Regions from separate parts of the Patulibacter defluvii genome, predicted to be linked through region 1. Evidence: riboswitches for the same ligand, from Rfam matches in the RefSeq annotation. Region 1 holds a riboswitch; each other region holds the start of a gene.
The links. A riboswitch is a leader RNA that binds a small molecule or an ion and turns the genes downstream of it on or off. The one in region 1 is predicted to bind cyclic di-AMP.
Positions count from the first base shown of each region.

Region 2: another riboswitch for cyclic di-AMP. It lies ahead of SH587_RS18065 (peptidoglycan DD-metalloendopeptidase family protein); the one in region 1 lies ahead of SH587_RS09790 (septal ring lytic transglycosylase RlpA family protein).
Region 3: another riboswitch for cyclic di-AMP. It lies ahead of SH587_RS06415 (hypothetical protein); the one in region 1 lies ahead of SH587_RS09790 (septal ring lytic transglycosylase RlpA family protein).
Region 4: another riboswitch for cyclic di-AMP. It lies ahead of SH587_RS12320 (NlpC/P60 family protein); the one in region 1 lies ahead of SH587_RS09790 (septal ring lytic transglycosylase RlpA family protein).

Region 1 is NZ_JAWZSQ010000007.1:147,942-152,242, reverse strand. It holds gene glpX (class II fructose-bisphosphatase) at 1-368, opposite strand, end outside; gene SH587_RS09790 (septal ring lytic transglycosylase RlpA family protein) at 492-1,283, opposite strand; cyclic di-AMP (ydaO/yuaA leader) riboswitch at 1,293-1,460, opposite strand; gene SH587_RS09785 (hypothetical protein) at 1,531-2,034, opposite strand; gene SH587_RS09780 (sigma-70 family RNA polymerase sigma factor) at 2,299-3,402, shown strand; gene SH587_RS09775 (type IV pilus twitching motility protein PilT) at 3,524-4,301, shown strand, end outside.
Region 2 is NZ_JAWZSQ010000020.1:715-5,015, forward strand. It holds partial or broken gene SH587_RS18065 (peptidoglycan DD-metalloendopeptidase family protein) at 1-1,169, opposite strand, end outside; cyclic di-AMP (ydaO/yuaA leader) riboswitch at 1,175-1,328, opposite strand; gene SH587_RS18070 (DUF427 domain-containing protein) at 1,400-2,188, opposite strand; gene SH587_RS18075 (glycoside hydrolase family protein) at 2,244-3,362, opposite strand; tRNA gene SH587_RS18080 (tRNA-Arg) at 3,642-3,715, shown strand; gene SH587_RS18085 (TetR/AcrR family transcriptional regulator) at 3,779-4,301, opposite strand, start outside.
Region 3 is NZ_JAWZSQ010000004.1:175,302-179,602, reverse strand. It holds gene SH587_RS06420 (DNA polymerase III subunit alpha) at 1-1,105, shown strand, start outside; cyclic di-AMP (ydaO/yuaA leader) riboswitch at 1,292-1,441, shown strand; gene SH587_RS06415 (hypothetical protein) at 1,448-1,966, shown strand; gene SH587_RS06410 (carboxymuconolactone decarboxylase family protein) at 2,256-2,807, shown strand; gene SH587_RS06405 (winged helix-turn-helix transcriptional regulator) at 2,927-3,307, shown strand; gene SH587_RS06400 (glutamine synthetase family protein) at 3,361-4,301, shown strand, end outside.
Region 4 is NZ_JAWZSQ010000010.1:79,250-83,550, reverse strand. It holds gene SH587_RS12335 (DNA topoisomerase IB) at 1-88, opposite strand, end outside; gene SH587_RS12330 (amidohydrolase family protein) at 114-1,253, opposite strand; gene SH587_RS12325 (HD domain-containing protein) at 1,265-1,900, opposite strand; cyclic di-AMP (ydaO/yuaA leader) riboswitch at 2,038-2,205, shown strand; gene SH587_RS12320 (NlpC/P60 family protein) at 2,214-3,032, shown strand; gene SH587_RS12315 (acyl-CoA dehydrogenase family protein) at 3,243-4,301, shown strand, end outside.

The DNA.
Region 1 (4,301 bases):
ACGCAGGGGCCCGGGTCGAACATCGAGCCGCGGGGGGCGATCGCGATCACCGCGAGCGCGTTCGGCTGGCCCTTGGCGGTCAGCGTCGTGCCCTCCAGCGGGTCGACGGCGATGTCGACCTGGGGACCGTCGCCGTTGCCGACGCGCTCGCCGTTGTAGAGCATCGGCGCCTCGTCCTTCTCGCCCTCGCCGATCACGACGATGCCGTCCATCGCGACGGTGTCGAGGACGTGGCGCATGCCGTCGACGGCGGCCTGGTCGGCGGCGATCTTGTCGCCGCGACCGGCCAGGCGCGACGCCGCCAGGGCGGCCGCCTCGGTGGTGCGGACGAGCTCCATCGCGAGCGTGCGGTCGGGCGTGGTGATCATGCTCTCGTTCTCGGCGATCGGTCGGGGAACACGGGGCTGGACGGCGCGTGCCCCGCGACGGCGGGGCACGGACGCTTCACGGCGCGGACCCTATCCGAGCCCGCGGGGACGGCGGATCGAGGCTCAGCGCGCGGCCGGCGCGTTCTGCGGCGTGGCGAGGCGCTTGAGGTCGGCCCGGACCACGTACTGGACCGCGTCGACGCCGGTCACGCCGAGGTCGTCGGCCAGGTTCTTGGTCAGGTCGAAGGTGGCGCCGTTGGCGAACGGGCCGCGATCGATGACCGGGACGACGAAGCTCTCGCCGCCGCGGCGGATCTCCACCTGCGTGCCGCAGGGGAGGGTGCGGTGGGCGACGCCGACGGTGCTCTGCGTCAGCGTCGTGCCGCAGGCGGTCTTGCGGCCGTAGAAGCCGGGGCCGTACCAGGTGGCGCGGGCCTTGGCGAGCACGACGACCTTGACGGTGTCGGCGCTGTTGGCGTCGCCGACGGTGGCGGTGCGGGCCTTGCGGGCGTCGGCCTGGCCGGTCAGCAGCACGCGCAGCTCGTGGTAGCGGATCGCGCGGGTCCGCCAGTTGGCGCGGAACTTGCCGTTGCTGCGGATCTTGGCGATCGCGGCCCGGCGCCAGACGCCCTTCGGGTCCACCCGCTCGACCCGCACGTAGCGGCCGGCGAGGTCGCGGTCGAAGCTGCCGGCGATCTGGACCGGGCGGCCGACGACGGTGGACGGGCTGGCCGACCAGGTGCCGGCGCCGGAGAGGTCCGCGCTGGTGTCGGCCGGCGCGGCGGCGGCGGCCGCGGCGCTCTCGAGCGTCAGGCCACCGGTGCCGTCGGCGGCCAGGGCCGTGGCGGGAAGGAGCGCGGGTACCGCGAGCAGGCCGATGACGGCAGCGCGGCGCGCGAAGTTGCGGGCGATCACGTGATCCTGTTGGTCTCGTTCTGCGCCTACGGGGTGAGCTGTCGGGCTCGCGCTGAACGAGTGCGCTACGGATCGAAATCGACCCGATTCGCCCCAGCGGCCGCCCTTCCGGGCCGGCCGCAGTGGTTCCCCCGCCCCCCGACGAACCGGTCGTCGGGAGCTCGGCGGGCAGGATTATGGCACATCGATCGCGGCGCGCCAGGTCGCCGTCGCGGGCTCCCGGCGCGGGCCGTCGATGGGTACGGTGTCAGCGCGGCGTGATCCGGCGGAGCACGCCGCGGACGATCGACTCGCCGCGGTTGGCGACCGCGCCGACCGCGTCGAGCACGTCGCGCAGGGCCTGGTCCTTCGGCGACGGGGTCGGCTCCGGCGTCGCCCAGCCGGAGCGCGGCGCCTTCGGGACCGGCCGCGCGCGGTCGGCGCCGGAGCTCGCGGTGGGGGCGGGGGCCGCCTGGGGTGCGGCCCGCTTCGGCTTGGCGCCCGCGGCCGGCTTGGTGGTCGCCTTGGCCGCGGCGGCCCGCTTCGGGGCGGCCTTGGCCGGGGCCTTCGCGCGGGTGCCGGCGCCGGCCTTGGCGGTCGTCTTCGCGCTCGTGGCCTTCGGCTTGGCGGTCGCCGTCCGGGCCTTCGGCGCCGCCTTCGCCGTGCCCGACGGGGCCCGCCGGGCGCTCCGTCGCTGGGGCCGGCTGGCGGGCAGGTTGCCGAGGACGCCGTCGGTCGCGGGCGGGTCCTGATCGGGCTTCGCGTCGGCCATCGTCGGCGAATCGTCGCGCAATCGACGCGCGAGTGCACCTTTTCCCGTTCTGCGGTGTATAGGAGTTCGACGGGCCTCGCCGCGCGCGCATCTTGGCGCTTTACGCGTGTAGATGTGCGACGGCAGCCTGTTAGAATGAAGGGACGCTGTCGGTAGCCTGGGCCGCTGTTGCCCGCACCTCTGCTTCGGCCGACGCGCACTCCTCACTGCTTTGCCACTGCCTCCGCCGTCTCCCGGCGGAGCGCCGAAGAGACGCCTCCCTATATGTCTGCAGTCGAACTCCAGGAACTCGAAGAGGTCAAGACGCTGGTCCATCGGGGCCAGACGCTCGGGGTGCTCACGCACGCGGAGGTGCAGAAGGCCATCTCCGAGCTCGACTTCGACGAGTCCGACGTCGAGGACCTGAACACCTACCTCGAGAAGAGCGAGATCGAGCTCGTCGACGAGATCGATCCCGCCCACAGCGCCACGCAGGTCGAGCGCGCGCCCGACAAGCGTGGCCGCAAGAAGCGCCAGGCCACGCCGCTGGACCTCCGTCCCGACATGACGACGGACAGCCTCCAGCTGTTCCTCAAGGACATCGGCAAGGTCCGGCTGCTGACCGCGGCCGAAGAGGTCGACCTCGCCAAGCGGATCGAGCGCGGCGACCTCGACGCCAAGCAGAAGATGGTCGAGTCGAACCTGCGCCTGGTCGTCTCGATCGCCAAGAACTACCGCAACCAGGGCCTGCCCTTCCTCGACCTGATCCAGGAGGGCACGCTGGGCCTCGTGCGTGCGGCGGAGAAGTTCGACTACCGCAAGGGGTTCAAGTTCTCCACCTACGCGACCTGGTGGATCCGCCAGGCGATCGCCCGCGCCCTGGCCGACAAGGCGCGGACGATCCGGATCCCGGTCCACGTCGTCGAGAAGCTGAACAAGATCGGCCGCGCCGAGCGCAAGCTGGTCACCGAGCTGGGCCGTGAGCCGACGCCGGACGAGATCGCCGAGGTCACCGGCATCGACCCCGAGGAGGTCGAGTCGATCAAGCGCTCGGCCCAGGCCCCGGTCTCGCTCGAGAAGCCGGTCGGCGACGAGGAGGAGTCCGAGTTCGGTCAGTTCATCGCCGACGAGCGGGCCGAGTCGCCGTACGAGCGCGCCGCGGAGATCCTGACCAAGGAGCACCTGCGCGAGGCGCTGGAGAACCTGAGCTACCGCGAGCGCCGCGTGCTGGAGCTGCGCTACGGGCTCGGCGGCGAGAAGCCGTGCACGCTGGACGAGGTGGGCCACCGCTTCAACGTCACGCGCGAGCGGATCCGCCAGATCGAGAACCAGTCGCTGAAGAAGCTGCAGTCGCTGGCGGAAGCGCAGAAGCTGCGCGACGTCGCCTAGCCGCGGCCGCGATCGACCGAAACGCGCGAAGGGCGTCCTGCGGGGCGCCCTTCGTCGTTCGTCCGTCCATCCGCGGCCGCCCGCGCGCGGGGACGGATCGGGCAGCGCCGATCCGGTCCCCATGCCGGTCGATCTGCGCACCTGCCTCGCCGCCCTCGTCGCCCAGGACGGCTCCGACCTGCACCTGAAGGTCGACCGCCCGCCGCTGGGCCGGATCGACGGGGTGCTGCGGCCGCTGATGGCCGACCATCCGCCGCTGACCGCCGCCGACACCGAGGGCGTCCTCCAGGCGATGCTGCGCGACGACGAGGCGCGGGCCGCCTTCGCCGCCGAGGACGAGATGGACCTGGCCCACCAGGAGCCCGGGATCGCCCGCCTGCGCGTCAACGCCTTCCGCCAGCGCGGCCACGTCTCGATCGTCTGCCGCGTGGTCCCCGACGAGCCGCGCTCGATCGAGGAGCTGGGCCTGCCGCCGGTGATCGGCGAGCTCGCCGACGAGGAGCGCGGCCTGGTGCTCGTGACCGGCATCACCGGCTCCGGCAAGTCGACCACGCTGGCCGGGATGGTCGACCGGATCAACCGCGCTCGCGAGTGCCACGTGGTCACGATCGAGGACCCGATCGAGATGCTCCACACGGACCGCAAGGCCTCGATCAACCAGCGCGAGGTCGGCGCCGACACCCGCGGCTTCGGCCAGGCCCTGCGCCGCGTCCTGCGCCAGGACCCCGACGTGATCCTGATCGGCGAGCTGCGCGACGAGGAGACCGTCCGCGCCGCGCTCTCGGCCGCCGAGACCGGCCACCTGGTGCTCTCGACCGTCCACACCCTCGACGCGACCGGGGCCGTCGACCGGCTAGTCGGCTTCTTCCCGCCCCACCAGCACCAGCAGATCCGCGAGG
Region 2 (4,301 bases), on a different contig from region 1:
TAGGGCGAGGTGACCGTGCCGCTGATCGGCTTGGCCGTCCCGCTGGTCGACCCGGTCGAGGACGATCCGCTGCCCGTGTCGGTCGGGGTGTCGGCCTTGGGGGACGCCTCGCGGTCGCTCGACGTCTCGCCGCCGCCGGTGCTCTTCGCCGCGTCCTTCGACCCACCGTCGCCGGTCGCCGTCGATGCCGCTCCGTCGCTGGAGCTGGAGCCCGCCCCCGAACCCGAACCGGAACCCGTCCCGGAATCCGACCCCGAGCCCGAGTCGGACGTGGCCGCCGCCTCGTCGCTCGCCGCGGTGCTCGACGGCGACCGATCGTCGTCGGTCAGGGCCGCGGTACGGGTCGTCGCCGCCCGCTCGCTCGGGCCGACGAGGACCAGGTCCTGCCCGCCGTCGGCGCTGGTCCGCGCCGCCACGACCTTCAGCGACGAGCCGCCCGCACCCGCGCCGCGGACCGACGCCTGCTGGGTGCTGAGCAGCGCCGTCCAGGTCTGCGGCCCGAGGACCCCGTCGACCTGCAGGCCGCGCTGGCGCTGGAAGCGCTCCACCGCCCGCACCGTCCGCTCGCCGTAGACCCCGTCGACGTGGACGCCGAGCCGCTGCTGGGCCTCGCGCACGTCCTGCCCGGTCGCGCCCGCGACCAGGATCGAGCGCGTCCGGCCCTCGTCGCTGATCGGCCCGGCGATCCGACCGCTGGTGGTGGCCGAGCCATCGGTCGTCGTGGTCGCGGTGTCGCCGGTCGCCCCGGCGGCGATCGCACCGCTGACGGCGGGACCGGTGGTCGAGCCGACCATCGCCACGCTCATCGCCATCGCCATCTTGCGCCGGCGCCGCTCGCGCGCCCGCTGGATCGGGACGCTGATCCGCCGCTCGCGCGCCCAGACCGTCGAGCGCTGCCAGAGGCTCGGATCGGCCAAGTCGCGGCCTCCGACACCGGTGCTCGCCGGAACGCCGGCCGCGGCCAGGGCCGAGGCGACGCCGTTCGGCCCCAGATCGATCGCGGTCGCGGTGTGGGTCGGGCGCGCCGCCGTCGCCTCCAACCGCCGCGCCAGGCGCGAGGGCTCGGACGCTGAGGTACCACGGATCGCCCGCTGGCGACGCTGTCGGGAGCGCTCGTGGGACGCCTGCCACAGGTCGTCGCGCACGAGGTCGCGCTGCTGTCCGGTCACTCCGGCATTCCTCCTGTCGGTGGCCTGCGGGGTGAGCTGACGGGCTCGCGCTCCAGGAGCTGCGCTACGCCTTGCGGCGATTCGCCCCAGCGGTCGTGACGACCGCGGTTGGTTCCCCCGCCCGCGCGCATCGGGCGCGCGGTTCGGCCGTTGAATCCGCAGAGCACCGTAGCGCACCCGCAACGCGGATTGCAGCACTTGAGGAAACGTTCATCGGGCCTTGAGGTGCCTCAGTCGACGACCACCTCGACGTCCTCGCGGCCGTCGTCGAAGGCCAGGTGGGTCTGGATCCGGGCCGCCTCGGCGAGCGGCGTCTCGTAGCTCCAGGCGACGTCCTCGACGCCCGCGACCGTCCAGTACGACGCCTCGCCCTTGTAGGGGCAGATCGTCCGCAGGCCCGAGCCCGGCGCCACCGCTCCCGGATCGACGTCGGCGGCCGGGACGTAGACCCGCGGCGGCAGGCCGGTCTCGAAGAGCAGCTTCGGCCGCACGCTGCGGGCGACCACGGTGCCGCCGATCCGGACCTCGACCGACCGCGATCCGTCGTGGACGTCGACCCGGTGGTAGGGGTCGCGCAGGTGGCCGACGATCCGGTCCTGCTCGGCGAACCAGGCCTCGACCTTCTCCGGGTAGAGGGCAGCCAGGCCGCGCAGCCAGGGAGCGGCGGGCTGTGGGTCCTCGTAGGCCCAGATCGCGTCCTCGACGACCTGCCCGCCGGCGTTCAGCGACCAGTACGAGGCGTCGCCCTTGAAGGGGCAGTGGGTGGTGGTCGCGGTGCGGGTCATCAGGTCGCCGCGGTAGTCCTCGAACGGGGCGTAGATCCGCGGCGGGATGCCGGTCTCGTAGAGCAGCTGCGCGCGGTCGCTGTCGAGGACCAACTCGCCGCCGACGACCGCCCGCACCCGCGGGCCGTAGGGCTGCAGGTAGAGCTGGTGGGCGGGGCTGGCCGCCCGCAGGTCGAAGTTGAAGCGACCGCCGGGCGCTCCCGCCAGCGGTCCGTCGCCGAGGGTCAGGCTCATGCGACGAGGTCTAGCGGGTCGCGAGCCGGTCCCGCCAGCGACGGGCGATCGGGGCTCACCCGTGGCGGGCGACGAGCGCGCGCAGGGCCGCGAAGGCCGGCTTCGGAGAGAGGTCGTCGCGCAGCAGGCCGTAGCGGCTCTGGAAGTCGGCCGAGCCGGAGTCGGCGTCGCGGAGGTCGAACCAGCGGTAGTCGCTGACCCCGTAGCGGCGGCGAGCGCCGAGCACGGCGGCGACCGAGGCCCGCAGTACCCGCGCCTGGGTCCGTTCGCTGCGGCCGGGGCCGGTCGGATAGCCGTTCTCCGAGACGTGCACCGCGACCCGTCGGCCGAGGCCGGCGCGGCGCATGTTGGCGCGCAGGCGGGCGAGCGAGCGGCGGACGGTGGTGCGGACCGCGTGCGACGAGGGCGGACGCCGGGCCGGGGTCGGCCAGGTGCCGGGGTAGACGTCGAGGCCGACGTAGTCGACGGCGCGGGCGAAGGCGGGGCCGCCGCTGCGTCGGAGGCCGGTCCAGAAGTCGTGGCCGCGCAGGTCGTGGGCGGCGTTGAAGCCGATCGCCAGGTGGCGGTGGCCGAGCCGGTCGCGCTCGGCGGCGGCGGTGGCGACTCCCTCGACGAGGGCCTGGGCGACGCCGGGGTAGTCGCCGTCGGCGGCGGCCGGGGCGCCGACGACGTTCGCCTCGTTGGTGATCTGCAGGCCGACCAGCTCGCGGCGGGGCCCGTAGGTGCGAGCGACCTGGCGGACGAACTCGAGGTAGGCGGGCACGGCGTGGGCCGGCTCGCGGTCGCTGGGCTGGTAGCGGAGGACCAGCTCGACCTGGCAGCCGGTGGCGGCGGCGTCGCGCAGGACCTGGTCGACGTGGGGCACGGCGGCGGCGAACGAGCCGGCGTCGTGGAAGGCGGCGTACTCGTGGAGCACGAAGTCCCGGCGGCCGGCGCGGAGGCCGCGGATCATCGCCAGCCGTCGCCCCGGGTCGACGGCCTGGGCGCGGAGGACGCCGTCGGTGCCGCCCGCGTCGCCGCCCGGATAGACCCCGAACCGCACGGCCCCAACGTAGCCCGGCAGCGGGCGGGCGGCGTCGGCCGTCGCGGGGGCGAGCGCCGGACCGCCGCGGAGCGCGACGGCGAGGGCGAGGGCGGCGAGCACCAGCAGCAGCGCCGAGCGGAGATGGGGCATCGATGACGTAGTCGTCCGCCCACGGGCGGAGGCGCACGGGCGGCGGGCGGTCCTCGACGCATGTCGCAGCGCCGCGAGGCCCGTGCGCACCGGCGCGACCACGGCCGGGGCGACCGAGATCGGGGGGAACGGGGGGTTCGAAACGCGCTGGCGCCCGCTCGGCACGGCGGGAGGCGCACGTCCTGTCGCCACCGTAGCGGGAACGGCCCCGCCGCCGCTCCCCCGACCGGCGGGTCTCCACGCACCCGCTCGCCGCGCCCGCTAGACTGCACCGCCGTTGCGCCCGTAGCTCAGCTGGATAGAGCGTCGGTCTACGGAACCGAAGGTCAAAGGTTCGAATCCTTTCGGGCGCGCTGCGGAAAGGCCTCCAGATGGAGGCCTTTCTTGCTGCTGGGGTCGCCCCGGACGCCGACCCGTCAGCCCGCGGTGACCGACCGCAGGTCCTCGAGCGACTGGTCGATCAAGCGCCTGAACGCCGCGGGGTCGTCGTGCGCGATCCAGCGCGCGAACGCCGCGTGGAAGACGATCACGCCGGCTCGCGCGGCGAGGTCGGCGTCGTTCGCCGATACGCCCCGCTCGCGCAACGCCGCCTCGATCGCGCTGGCGAGGTCGTCGAGCTTGATCAGCTCGCGCTCCCTGAGCTCGGGGGCGGCGTCGACGATCCGGGCGCGCGTGCGGGCGAACGCGTGGCGCTCGACGAACATCTCGGCGATCGGGTCGAGCCCGGCGACGACGGCCGCCAGCGGGGTGGCGTCCGGCGGGGCGGCGGAGACGGCCGCCGTCCAGGCGCGCTCCAGCTCGTGGCCGCCGCCGAACAGGACCTCCCTCTTGTCCGGGAAGTGGCGGAAGAACGTCCGCTTCGTCAGGCCGGCGCGCTCGGCGATCTGGGCGACGGTGGTGTCGTCGTAGCCCTGCTCGTCGAAGAGCGCGATCGCGGCC
Region 3 (4,301 bases), on a different contig from region 1:
GCTGCGGGTTCACCGGCCGCTGGAGTTCCTCTGCGCGCTGCTGAACGAGCAGCCGATGGGCTTCTACCCGCCGGACGCGCTGATCCACGAGGCCGACCGGCGAGGGATCGAGGTCCGGCCGCCCGACGTCCGCCACAGCGACGCCGAGTGCACCACCACCGCCGACGGGGCGATCCGGCTCGGGCTGGGCTACGTCAAGGGCGTCCACCGCCACGAGGTCGCGGCGCTGGTCGAGGAGCGGCGCGCGCACGGCCCGTGGCGCTCGATCGGCGACCTCGTCACGCGGCTGGGGACGAGCATCGGGTCGCTCGAGCAGCTGGCCTGGGCCGGGGCCTGCGACGAGCTCGTGGGTCAGGCTGGAGTCGACGGTGAGGGTTCGGTGCCGGAGGCCCGTCGGCGACGGGCGGCGCTCTGGCAGCTGGGGTTGCTGAACCCGGGGCGGCGGGTGCGCTCCGGCACCCAGCTGGCGCTCGAGCTGGAGGCGGCGCCGGCCGCCCGCGACCCGCAGCTGGCGGAGATGACGCCGTGGGAGCGACTGATCGCCGACTACGCCACCACCGGCCTGACCGCGGGACCGCACCCGATGCGGCTGCTGCGCAACCAGGTCGAGCCCCGCGGGGTCACGATCAGCGAGCAGCTGAAGGAGCTGCGGCACGGGCGCAGCGTCCAGGTCGCCGGCCTGGTCCTGGCCCGCCAGCGGCCCGGCAGCGCCAAGGGCGTCGTCTTCCTGCTGCTGGAGGACGAGGAGGGCACGATCAACCTGGTCGTCCCGCCGGAGGTCTACCTGCGCGACCGGCAGGCGGTCCGGACCGAGCCGCTGGTCGTCGCCGAGGGGCGGCTGGAGAAGCTGCCGGCGGGCGGCGGCCAGATCAACGTGCTGGTGCGGCGGATCCGGGCGCTCGACGAGCTGACCGAGGACACCGCGGCGACCGTCCGCACCCTGCGGACGCTGAGCCCCGAGCAGCTGGAGCAGCGCGCCCGGCAGGCGGAGGAGGAGCCGGAACTGATCGCGGTCGGCGGCGGGGTCGCCCCGCGGCCCGGCGGCTTCCGGCCGGTGGCCCCGAACGTCATGCACTTCGGTCGCGGGAGGGGCGGGCGCCGCTGAGCCGCCGATCGCGCCGCAGGATGGCGTCGCCACCACCGGTTCCCGGGGGCGCCACGCGCGCCGCGTGCGCGCGCGTACGTGCCACGGAACAGGGGCGATACACAAGAACTTCCTGCTCCTGCAAGGAATCGTGCAGAAGGCCCTCGACGGCGAACGCGTTGTGCAGTCGCCGGCGACGCTGCTATCCTGCCCGCAACGCTGAATTTCCGGAACCACGCCTGCCGCCGGCGTCCGGAAAGCGGGGGACCCATGTATTGGGGCGAATCGGCCTGACGGCCGTAGCGCACTCCAGCGCGAGTCCGACAGCTAACCCCGTAAGCGCTGCTGGAGAACCGACCGATCATGGCGAACGACCGCGACGAACCCTGGTGGGCTGACGCGCAGGACTACCGTCACAGCGCGCCGCGCCGACGAGTCCTCGACGAGCGCACCCCTTCGCGCTACGACGACGAGCGTGGGGCGTCCGCCGCTGCGCGCCGCCGCCGTGCCGCCGCCGCCCGGGCCGCGGCCCAGCAGCGTCGGGCCCGCCAGCGCCGGCCCGATGCGGTCGAGTACCAGTGGGTCGACGAGTCGCCCTTCAGCAACGAGGAGCGCGGCGACGAGCGTCACCGGATCGAGCGCGAGCGGCACCGCCGCGCCCGGGAGCGCTCGCGCGAGGTCCCCGCCGGGGCCCGCCCCGGATCCGACGTCGCCCGTCGCCCCGGCAACCGTCGGCCGGCCCGCCGTCGCACCAGCAGCCCGGTCGCCCGACCGGAGAAGCTGCTCCTCTACGCCGCGCTGCTCGGCCTGTTCCTCGTGCTCGCCGCCGCGACCACGTCGGACGCCGCCGTCGTGCACCACGCGCTGACCGCCGGCCGCTAGCCGCCGGTCGCCTTCCTCGGCCTCCCGCTCACGGGGGAGGCTTCCTCGAACCGACGGCGCTCGCCCGTCCGCTCCGCCGTCCCCGAACGGCCCGCTCGCCCGGGCTCGCGACGGCCGCGAACGCTGCTCCCACCGGCCTGCGGCAGATCTCAGTCGGCCTGTGTGATATCTGGCGCGCTTGGGTACTTGCATACCAGCGATCCGGTGCCTACACTAATCATCGGTAAGCCACTTCACTTGATGAAGTACGAATAAAGATCCCGCTGGAAGGTCGCGCATGCCCAACGCGATGAGCCGTTTCACCATCCACGACGACCTGTCGGCCCCCGAGGGGTCGCTCCCGGTCCTGAAGGGGGCGCTGCACTCGGCCGGTCAGCTGCCGAACCTGGTCGGGGTGCTCGCGGGTTCGCCGGCCGCGCTCCGCGGATACGCCCGCTTCCGCAACGAGCTGCGTCACGGCGTGCTCGACACCCAGACCAAGGAGCGGCTGTCGCTCGCCGTCGCCGAGCACTTCCGCTCGGCGCCGGGGATCAAGATGCACAGCCGCACCGCGCGGATCGCCGGCCTCGGCATCGACGAGGTCCAGCTGGCCCGCGAGTTCCGCTCGGCCGACGAGAAGCAGGACGTGCTCCTGCGCTACGTCGGCCACCTGCTCCAGCGTCGCAGCCAGCCCCCGGCCGCCCTCCAGGAGGAGGCGCTGGAGCTGGGCTGGACCGAGGAGGAGCTGCTCGAGGCGATCGCCTACGGCTCGGTCGAGGTCTTCTCCGCGCTGGTCAACATCGCCGGTGACGTCCCCGTCGACGGTTCGATGGAGGAGTCCCGCCAGCTGCGGGCCGCCTGATCGTCCGTGGTGCCCCGGAGGCCGTCCGGATCGGGCGGCCTTCGGCGTTCCCGCGCGAGCGCGACCGGCCACGCCGCCGCGACCGACCGTAGGATCAGCACCGTGGGGGAAGGGACTCGATGATCGCCGAGGACCAGGACGACCTGCCGGATCGCGGGTGCTGCCCGCACTACCACCTGGCCGTCGAGCTGATCGGGCGCCGCTGGACGGGCGCGATCGTGGCGGTCCTGCTCACCGAGGGTCCGCAGCGGTTCAGCGAGGTCGCCGCCGCGGTGCCCGGGCTCTCCGATCGCGTGCTGTCGCAGCGGATGAAGGAGCTGGAGCTGAGCGGCGTGGTCGAGCGCCAGGTCCATCCCGGCCCGCCGCTGCGGGTGCTCTACGGGCTGACCGCGAAGGGCCACGAGCTGCGGCCGGTGGTCGCCGCGCTGGAGCGCTGGGGACAACGTTGGATGGCCGATGATGTCCCGACGGCGAACGGCCCCGGCGCGCCGCTCGGCTAGCCTCCAGCGTGCGCTCGCGCGCACCGACCCCTTCCGCAGGAGCGAACGACACCGTGGCCGACACCCCGCGCACCCCCGAGGACGTCAAGCGCCTGGTGGCGGAGCACGACATCCGCTTCGTCCGGATGTGGTTCACCGACATCCTCGGCCAGCTGAAGTCGTTCTCGGTCAACGCCTCGGAGCTCGACGACGCGTTCGAGGGAGGGATGGGCTTCGACGGCTCCTCGATCACCGGCTTCAACGCCGTCGAGGAGTCGGACATGATCGCCGTGCCCGACGCCTCGACCTTCGCGATCCTGCCCTGGACGCCGAAGTCCGAGGGCGTCGCCCGGATGTTCTGCGACGTCCACACGCCCGAGCGGACGCCCTACGAGGGCGATCCGCGCTACATCCTCCGGCGCGCGATCAAGCGGATGGAGGCGATGGGCTTCGACAGCTTCAACGTCGGTCCGGAGCTGGAGTACTTCCTGTTCAAGGACAGCCGCGAGCCGGAGCCGCTGGACGAGGGCGGCTACTTCGACCTGACCGCGCTCGACGCCGGCTCCGACGTCCGCCGCGACACCGCCCTGGCGCTCGAGGCGATGGGCATGAAGGTGGAGTACAGCCACCACGAGGGCGGTCCGTCGCAGCACGAGATCGACATCCGCTACGCGGACGCCCTCAAGATGGCCGACGACTGCATGACCTACCGGTTGACGGTCAAGGAGATCGCGATGCAGCACGGCTGGCACGCGACCTTCATGCCGAAGCCGATGACGGGCGAGAACGGCTCGGGCATGCACACCCACCTGTCGCTCTTCCGCGACGGGCGCAACGCCTTCTACGACCCGGACGATCGCTACTTCCTCTCCGACGTCGGCAAGGCGTTCATCGCGGGGCAGCTGCGCCACGCGCGCGAGATGTCGGCGATCTTCGCCCAGTGGGTCAACAGCTACAAGCGCCTGGCGCCCGGCTACGAGGCCCCGGTCTACGTGGCCTGGTCGCGCCGCAACCG
Region 4 (4,301 bases), on a different contig from region 1:
CCTCGGGGTCGCGGTAGAAGAACCCGCGACCGGCGCCGACGCGCGCGATCCCGGGCTCGGCGGGGTCGGATCGGCGCAGGCGCGGCATCGCGGCGCCCTCTACCCGCTCGCCGCTAGAGCGCCACGTCGGGGACGCCGGCGCCGGGCGTCGCGGCCAGGAAGCCGGCGGCCAGCACGCTGCCGAGCGCGTCGAGCCCGTCGGCGCCGGCGGCCAGCCGCTCCTGGGCCCGCGCCAGCAGCCGGTCGACCAGCCCCAGCAGCGGGGCCTGGGGGGCCTCGGGGGCGATCTGGGTGGCGTAGCGGGCGAGCGCGATCGGCTCGCCCGGGTCGACCCCGTTGAAGGCCAGCTGGAGCGCGACGGCGGCGTACGACGCCACCCGCTCGCCCTCGATCCAGCGGGCGCCGAGGGTCGCGACGCCGGGAGCCGGCCCCAGCTCGACCGGGTCGTCGCCGGCCAGCACCCGCGCCAGCTGGCCGCCGGCCATCTCGCGCAGGGCCTCGATCGGGGTGCCGACGGCGGCGGCGCAGCGGAGGAAGGCGAAGGCGGAGAACATCCCGGGGCCGTAGGGCATGTCGCTGGCGTAGAGGATCCGGCCGGGCGGGATCGTCGCGAACAGCTGCAGCAGGTCCGAGGGGTGCCACCAGGAGGTGTCGAAGAAGAGGTTCGGCAGCCGCGCCGCCGCCGGGGCCAGGTCGCCGAGGTCGCTGATCCCGGCGTGGGCCAGGATCAGGCGGGCGCCGGGGTGGCGCTCGGCCAGCGCGGTCGCGGCGGCGCCGAGCTGGGGGATCCCGCGGCCGGCGTGGAAGAGCACCGGCAGGCGCCGCTCGGCGGCCAGCGCGACCACCTGCTCGACCACCGGGTGGGTGAGGGCGAAGGCGTCGCTGCGGGGGTGGAGCTTGAACCCGCGCGCCCCCGCGTCGAGGCAGCGGCGGGCCTCGTCGAGGGCCCCGTCGACCGTCGGCGCCACCCGCGCCAGCGCCAGCAGCCGCCCGTCCGAGGCCGCCGCGGCCCGCAGCACCTCGTCGTTGGCGGCGCCGTAGCCGTCCGGCTCGTGCATCGCGAAGGTCAGCGCCCGCCGGTGGCCGGCGGCGTCGAGCCCGGCCAGGATCTCCTCGGCGGTCGCGGTCTGCCCGTCGGGGTCGTTCTGGCCGACGTGGGTGTGGGCGTCGAACCAGGGCAGGTCCTCGCCGACCGCGGCGGCCGCGGCCCGGTAGAGGGCGATCAGGTCCTCGGCGGCGGGGCGGAGCGGCATCGCGACGGAGACTAGGCGGTCAGCGCCGCCAGCTCGCGCCGCAGGTTGCCGCGGGCCGCCCGCTCGGCCTGCTCCTGGCCGGGCAGGGCGAAGAGCCGCGCGCGGTCGAGCAGCTGTCGCAGGACCGCGGCCCGCCCGCTCGTCCACTGCGCGTCGGGCACGTGGGCGTACTCGGCCCGCACGCGGGCGACGTAGCGGTCGTAGTCGGGCGCGGGGCCGGCCAGCACCGCCAGGTCGGCGTCGCCCAGCCAGCGGGCGACCAGGTCGCGCTCGCCGTCGTGGGCGGGGTCGGTGGCCAGGATCGCCGCGACCACGACGGCGACCGTCGCCGGCGCCACCCCGCGCTGCTCCAGCACCCGCCGCGCGAGGTCGGCCGAGCGGCGCTCGTTGTCGGCCCGCCGCGGGTCGTGGACGACGTCGTGGAAGAACGCGGCCAGCACCACCGCGGTCCGGTCCGCGGGGCCGGCGCCGTCGGGCGTCAGCCGGTCGACCTCGCGCAGGACGTGATCCAGGTGGTCGACGTCGTGGTAGCGCCGGTGCGGCTGGGAGTAGGCGTCCCAGAGCAGGTCGAAGACGTCCTCGGTCCGGCCGGTCCACCCGCAGTCGCCGCAGATCCCGGCGAACCGCCCGTACAGGTCACCCCGCATCGCGGACCGACCGTAGCGGGTCCGGACCGCCGGCCGGGCCACGCAGGGGCGCGACCATCGTGGCGCGTCGCCACTCGCAACCGAAGAATCGGCGCGATCGGGCAGGAACCACCGCGTTCCCGGCGACGGCCTTGCTACGGTGCTGCGAGCCGAATCGCCGGCGACGAAGGCCGGCGAACGGGGGACCCACTGGACGGGATGGCCGCACGGCCGTCCTGCTCGGGGCGAATCCACCGAATGGTGGAGGCGCTGCTCTTTCTGCGCCAGCCCGTCAGCTAACCCCGTAGGCCGACGAAAGAGAGCAGACCCCCCCGTGACACCCCTCACCCGTGGCGCCGCGCTCGCGGCCGCCCTCACGCTCGGACTCGCGACCCCGGCGCTCGCCGACCAGCCCGCTTCGGGCGGCCTCGGTGCCGGCGGCCAGGCGAACACGACGGCCAGCACGGCCGCCGCGAGCCCGACCGCGGCGCCGACGAGCACGGTCTCGACGACGAAGACGGTGAAGCTGACCCGCTCGCAGACCAAGAGCGTCCAGCGCCGGGTCAAGGTCCGCGCCGACGGTGCCCTCGGCAGCCGGACCCGCAGCGCGATCAAGCGCTACCAGGGCAAGAAGAGCCTGACCCGCACCGGCCGCCCGAACCTCGAGACGCTGCGGGCGATGAAGCTCCGCTTCGCCGAGAAGATCGAGGCGAAGATGGCCGCCGCCTCGCCGGCCGCGACCGCCGACGACGGCACCGCGACCGAGGCGGCCCCGACCGCCCCCGCCGGCGCGATCGCGGCCGCGATCGCCGCCGCCCGCGGCCAGATCGGCACCCCGTACCGCAACGGCGGCACCGCCCCCGGCGGCTTCGACTGCTCGGGCCTGATGGTCTGGGCCTTCAAGCAGGCCGGCGTCAGCCTGCCGCGGACCAGCTTCGAGCAGTTCAAGGTCGGCGTCGCCGTCGACCGCGCCGACATCCAGCCGGGCGACCTCGTCTTCTTCTCGACCGCCGGCCCCGGCGCCTCGCACGTCGGGATCGCGACCAGCGCGACGACGGTGATCTCCGCCACCACCCACGGCGTGATGGAGCACAAGCTCAACGACAGCTACTGGGGCTCCGCCTACGTGGGGGCCCGCCGGATCAGCGGCTGACCGCCACCGCGGGCCGCCGGCCCGCGCACGAGCAGGACCCTCGACGCCACCCGCCCGGGTGGCGTCGCCGCGTTCGGGGTAGGGGAGGGTGTGCCCGGGCCACCACCCTACCGGCGGTCGCGTGTGTGGTTCCACACTCGCCGAGGACCGTCCGGTTCGCTACCGTTCCATGTTGACTGACCAGTCAATCCATCCCTGGAGCCGCCTCCGATGACGACCGAACCGACCAGCGCCGAGTCCCGCAAGTTCGCCGAGGAGGCGCGCGAGCAGGACTGGAACCTCCCCTCCTTCGGCAAGGAGCTCTACCTGGGCGACTTCCGCCTCGACCTGATCCATCCGCTGCCCAAGGAGGACGCGGAGAAGGCCGAGCGCGGCAAGCAGTTCCTCGCCGAGTTCGAGGCGTTCCTGAAGGAGAAGGTCGACCCGCTCCAGATCGAGCGCGACGCCAAGATCCCCGACGAGGTCATCGACGGCCTCAAGGCGATGGGCGCGTTCGGGATCAAGATCCCGCAGGAGTACGGCGGCCTCGGCCACTCGCGGATGACCTACGGCCGCGCGATGGCGATGGCCGGCACCTGGCACGGCGCGCTCGGCGCCCTGCTCTCGGCCCACCAGTCGATCGGCGTCGCCGAGCCGCTGATGATCGCCGGCACCGAGGAGCAGAAGCAGCAGTGGCTGCCGAAGGTGGCCAAGGACCACATCTCCGCCTTCCTCCTGACCGAGCCCGACGTCGGCTCCGACCCGGCCCGCCTGCAGTGCGCGGCCGTCCCGACCGCCGACGGCTCCGGCTACGTGCTCAACGGCCGCAAGCTGTGGGCGACCAACGGCGCGATCGCCGACATCGTCGTGATCATGGCCCGGGTGCCGAAGGGCGAGGGCCGCCGCGGCGGCGTCTCGGCGTTCGTCCTCGACTACCACTCCGAGGGCGTCACGGTCGAGCACCGCAACGGCTTCATGGGCCTGAAGGGGATCGAGAACTCGGTCACCCGGCTCGAGAACGTCTTCGTGCCGAAGGAGAACCTGATCGGCCAGGAGGGCGAGGGGCTGAAGATCGCGCTCCAGACCCTCAACACCGGTCGCCTGTCGCTGCCCGCGATCTGCGCCGGCGCCACCAAGTGGGCGGCGAAGGTCGTGCGCGAGTTCGCCTCCGAGCGCGCCCAGTGGGGCAAGCCGGTCGGCCAGCACGACGAGGTCGCCCAGAAGCTGTCGTACATCACCGCGACGGCGTTCGGCACCGAGGCGGTCGTCGAGGTCGCCACCCGCCTGGCC